Regions from separate parts of the Dechloromonas sp. HYN0024 genome, predicted to be linked through region 1. Evidence: predicted binding sites of a transcription regulator. Region 1 holds the regulator's gene; the other holds the start of a gene.
The links. Region 1 encodes LexA, which represses DNA repair genes until DNA is damaged. Its sites were predicted from a motif close to ACTGTATNTANATACAGT; they were not measured.
Positions count from the first base shown of each region.

Region 2: the regulator LexA is predicted to act here: its motif matches at 1,696-1,713, upstream of recA (recombinase RecA).

Region 1 is NZ_CP031842.1:1,566,450-1,568,843, forward strand. Features, by position in the region: gene HYN24_RS07485 (DNA polymerase Y family protein) at 1-254, opposite strand, end outside; gene imuA (translesion DNA synthesis-associated protein ImuA) at 187-912, opposite strand; gene lexA (transcriptional repressor LexA) at 909-1,514, opposite strand; gene HYN24_RS07500 (deoxyguanosinetriphosphate triphosphohydrolase) at 1,582-2,394, opposite strand, start outside.
Region 2 is NZ_CP031842.1:3,206,459-3,208,852, forward strand. Features, by position in the region: gene lptB (LPS export ABC transporter ATP-binding protein) at 1-71, opposite strand, end outside; gene recX (recombination regulator RecX) at 68-499, opposite strand; gene recA (recombinase RecA) at 492-1,520, opposite strand; gene HYN24_RS16235 (hypothetical protein) at 1,723-1,959, shown strand; gene HYN24_RS15480 (RluA family pseudouridine synthase) at 1,953-2,394, shown strand, end outside.

The DNA of each region.
Region 1 (2,394 bases):
GGGGTGAAACACCCGGCCCAGCAGGCGAGATTCTCCAGTGCTGTTTTTTCGTGAGCTTCACAGCGGTCAAAGACGTTCAGACCGGGATGCAGGCCGAGCGCCGTCGACAGCTTTTGACCCGGACCAACCCCGGCTGCCACGGCATCGCCATCGGCAACCCACACCCGCCCGCGAACGACGACTGCGCTAGGCGACTGATGTAGCGGCAAGGCCTCGAGCGGCAACAAGGGAAAGTTCAGGGCCAGCCACAGCACGCGAATTTCTCCCGGCAAGAGGAAGGGGACGAGGAATGGACAAGGCGAGCGGCCGGGAAACCGGCCGGCCGCGCCGTTTGATGATGCGCACCGACAGGCTGCTGCCGCCAGCCGCCAGCGCAAGGCGCAACGGGGCGGATGATGGCGCGCCGGCAGCGGCCGTCGGCCGCCACAAACAGGCAAAAGCCGATAGCCCCTCGGCGGCAACCTGCAGACGACGCAGTGTCCGGGCATCGATATTGGCTTCCGGCCAGGCCAGAACGCCGGCAAAACCGCCACAGGCGAGCAATTGTTCGATACACCAGCCAACCCGCTGACCGGCCTTGATGATGACCAGTCGCTCGAGGGCCAGGCCAGCTGCCGCCCAGGCCGGGGCATGCGGCAACCAGGGCGGCGCCACCAACGCCAGCCAGCCTCCCTCGGCAGACAATCGAGCAAGGGCTGGCAAGAGCAGGCTGATTTCGCCTACGCCGCCCCGGTCGACAAGAATTTCGGTCAGGCTGCCCCGTGGCCAGCCACCACCCGGCAATTCGGCATCGAGTTCAGGGTAACCGCTCGGGATCGTGCTTTCCGGCAGGGATGCCACCGCGTCGCCGCGCCAGACATCGCCCCGGGCCAGCACATCTGCCAAGGCAACCGGCATCGGCTGGGTGGTCATGACAGCTTGGAAACGGCTCCGCGGATCAGGCCGACGGCGATGCCTTCGATGGCAAATTCGACCTCTTCCGGGTTGACGATGATCGGCTGAAAATCGGGGTTTTCGGCAATCAGTCTGATCTGGCCATTGGCCCGCTCCAGACGCTTGACCGTCACTTCTTCATCGATGCGGGCAACGACAATCTGGCCATCGCGCGCCTGATTGGTCTTGTGTACAGCCAGCAGGTCGCCATCGAACATGCCGATATCGATCATCGACAGTCCGCGCACCTTGAGCAGGAAATCGGCCTTCGGTGAAAACATGCTGGCATCGAAGGCATAACGGCCCTGGACGTTTTCGACGGCGAGGATGGGCGAGCCAGCGGCGACGCTGCCGATCAGCGGCAGGCCGAGTTGCTCGACGAGCCGTATGCCGCGCGCCGAACCGGGTTCGAGGACGATGGCGCCCTTCTTGGCGAGCGCCTTGAGGTGGTCTTCGGCTGCATTGGGTGAGGCAAAGCCGAAGGCGCTGGAGATTTCCATGCGCGTCGGCGGCGCGCCGAGGACTTCCAGCGTGCTTTTGATGAAGTCGAGAATTTCCTGCTGACGTGGCGTGAGTTTCATGGCCGGCCTCTGCTAAAAACCAATGACTGTATTTTTGTACAGTAACTGATTTTTGGCAAGCAAAAAATCAGGTCGGCAGATCAAAACCCTTCAGCTTGCGGTACATGTCGACAGCGTAGGAATCCGTCATCCCGGCGACGAAATCGGCGACCTGAAGGAGGCGAATATAAGGATCAGCATCGGGCTCACCATCATGGCCAAGGAACTGTGTTGGCAGCAGATTGAGCAACATGCGCTCGCGCGTCGTGAAGCGGGCGTGCCCCGCCCTCGCCTCAACGGCATTGGTGAACAGGCCGAGCAAGGCCCCAAGGACCTCAAAGCCGGCGGTTTCGATCTCCAGTGCCGGACGGGCGGTGTAGATGGTTTCCTTGGCCAGCTTGAGAATAGCCTGCAGGGGATGGGCGATGGGCGAGCTTTCGAGCAGTTCGTCATCAAACCGGCCGCTCAGGATGGCATCCTCGTTTTCCAGAAAGACTGCTGCGGCACTTTCGAGCAGGCAGCCGATAGCCTTGGCGCGCAGGTATTCGAGACGCTCCTTGGGGTCGTGCAGACGATCCAGTCGGCCACCATTGACCGTATTGCCGGCGAGATCGGCAAGCAGGCATTCGGCGTCCTTGTAGGGCACGAAACCGAGGCGGGCGGCATCTTCAAGGTCGACGATGAGGTAGCAGGTGTCGTCGGCCACTTCGACCAGAAAAGCCAGCGGATGACGACGCCAGGCGGTGCCGGGCAGGCGCTCGACCAGGCCGGTCGATTTCGCCACCTGGCGGAAAGCCTCTGCATCCTGCTGGAAGAAGCCGAATTTCTTGCCGCTCTTGCCATCCAGTTCGCTCTCGAGGTGCGACGGACGCGGGTACTTGGTGAAGGTCGCCAGCACCGC
Region 2 (2,394 bases), 1.6 Mb from region 1:
TCAACCACCGTCCGCGCCTTGTAGCGCTTCCTGAGATTGTGAGCCGATAGTTTGGCGGCCGGCATGTTCATTCATCCACTCCCTGCATGGCCCGGCGAATAGCGTCGCCGGAAAAACCGCGATATTGCAGGAAACGCATCTGTTTAGCACGCTCTTCGGCAGTTTTCGGCGGCTGGCCGAATTTCTTTGCCCATATAACCCGACAGCGCTCGGCTTCGTCGCCAGCCTCGGGGAGCGCCGCCGCGATGTCGGTATCGCTTACGCCTTGCTGGCGCAGTTCCTGACGCAGGCGGGCATCGCCGTAGCGCCGGCCGCGGGCAGCCACCCGCTGGGTGGCATAACGGCAATCGGAAAGCAGGCGCTCGGCCTGCAGGGTGTCAAGAACACCCGTAAGTTCTTCTTCGGATTCGGCGTGCGGCGCCAACTTGGCCTGCAAGCCGGCCCGGCTGTAATCACGCCGGGTCAGCAATTGCAGGGCACGGACGCGGAGGTCAGGCATCAGCGGCAGCAGCCTTGGTCGGCTTGATGACGGTGGTACTGGCCGCCTCACGAATCTTCGCTTCGATTTCCTGGGCGATTTCCGGGTGCGATTTCAGGAATTCGCGGGAATTGTCCTTGCCCTGGCCGATTTTTTCGCCCTTGTAGGAATACCAAGCACCCGACTTCTCGACCAACTTGTGGGCAACGCCCATTTCGACGACTTCACCCTGACGCGAAATGCCTTCTCCGTAAAGGATGTCGAAAATGGCTTCACGGAAGGGTGGGGCGACCTTGTTCTTGACGACCTTGACCTTGGTTTCGCTGCCGATCACTTCATCGCCCTTCTTGATCGCGCCGATACGGCGGATATCAAGACGGACAGACGCGTAAAACTTGAGCGCATTGCCGCCGGTAGTGGTTTCCGGCGAGCCGAACATGACACCGATCTTCATTCGGATCTGGTTGATGAAGATGACCAGGGTATTCGTCTTCTTGATGTTGGCGGTCAGCTTGCGCAGAGCCTGGCTCATCAGGCGGGCATGCAGACCAACCATCTGGTCGCCCATTTCGCCTTCGATTTCGGCACGCGGCGTAAGGGCAGCCACCGAGTCGATGACAATGATGTCCACAGAGCCGGAGCGAACCAGCATATCGGCGATCTCAAGCGCCTGTTCGCCGGTGTCGGGCTGCGAGATGAGCAGATCGCCGACACTGACGCCGAGCTTCTGGGCATATTGCGGATCGAGCGCGTGTTCGGCGTCGATGAAGGCGGCGACGCCACCGAGTTTCTGCATTTCGGCAACGACCTGCAGGCACAGCGTGGTCTTGCCCGAGGATTCCGGACCGTAGATTTCGACGACACGGCCACGCGGCAGACCACCGACACCAAGAGCAATGTCCAGACCGAGCGAGCCGGTAGACACCACCTGAATGCCTTCGTCGATTTCGGCATCGCCCATCTTCATGATGGAGCCTTTGCCGAATTGCTTTTCGATCTGTTGCAGCGCTGCGGCGAGCGCCTTTGCCTTGTTGTCGTCCATGGGGTTACCTCGGAAATTTGAGCGGATTATGGCACAGGGGCCAAAGATGGAATAGAAATTGCTGAGCTTGATCGACTAGCTGACTGCTTCGCAAAGGCAATCGGTCGCCATCAATTTCAGTGATCACACGGAAAGGACGAGGTATATTCCCAGCCCGCTCCGTCTTTAATTAGATACTGTGTATAAATACAGTACATTTACCATGGCCGCTTGGCAAGAAAATTCTGCATGCAAATCAAGGCATCGCCAGCTGCTGCTGGGTATCGCCCTGACCATCCTTGCCCCTTCGGGCTGGACCAAGCCGGCCCTCTGGTACTGGTGGGCCAGCCAGCAGACCGAACATCGCGTCTGCGCCCAAAGCTCGCCGGGCGCCGCCTGGTTTCGCGACAGCACCGCGTTCACCGACAGCACCTGCAGCATTCGGGCAAAGCCATTTTGACTGCCTATCTGCCGCCCCCCAACCTTGGGCTGACGCTGATTCATGTCGACACCGACATCATCGTCGTCGACAAGCCGTCCGGTCTGCTCTCTGTCCCTGGACGCGGGGAGGGCATGGACGACTGCCTCGCGTCCCGCGTTCAGGCGAGATTTCCCGATGCCCTGATTGCCCATCGCCTGGATATGTCGACCTCGGGCCTGCTGGTCCTGGCGCGTGGTGCCGAAATGCACAGGCGGCTTTCAAGGTTTTTCCGGGAACGCCAGATCGACAAGCGTTACCTTGCCGTCGTCGCCGGGCTGATGGCCGACGATAGGGGCGAGGTTGAGCTGCCGCTCATTTGCGACTGGCCAAACCGCCCCCGGCAAAAGGTCGATTTCGAGATCGGAAAGCCTTCCCTGACCCGCTTTCGTGTGATCAGCCGCGACCCCGTCGCCA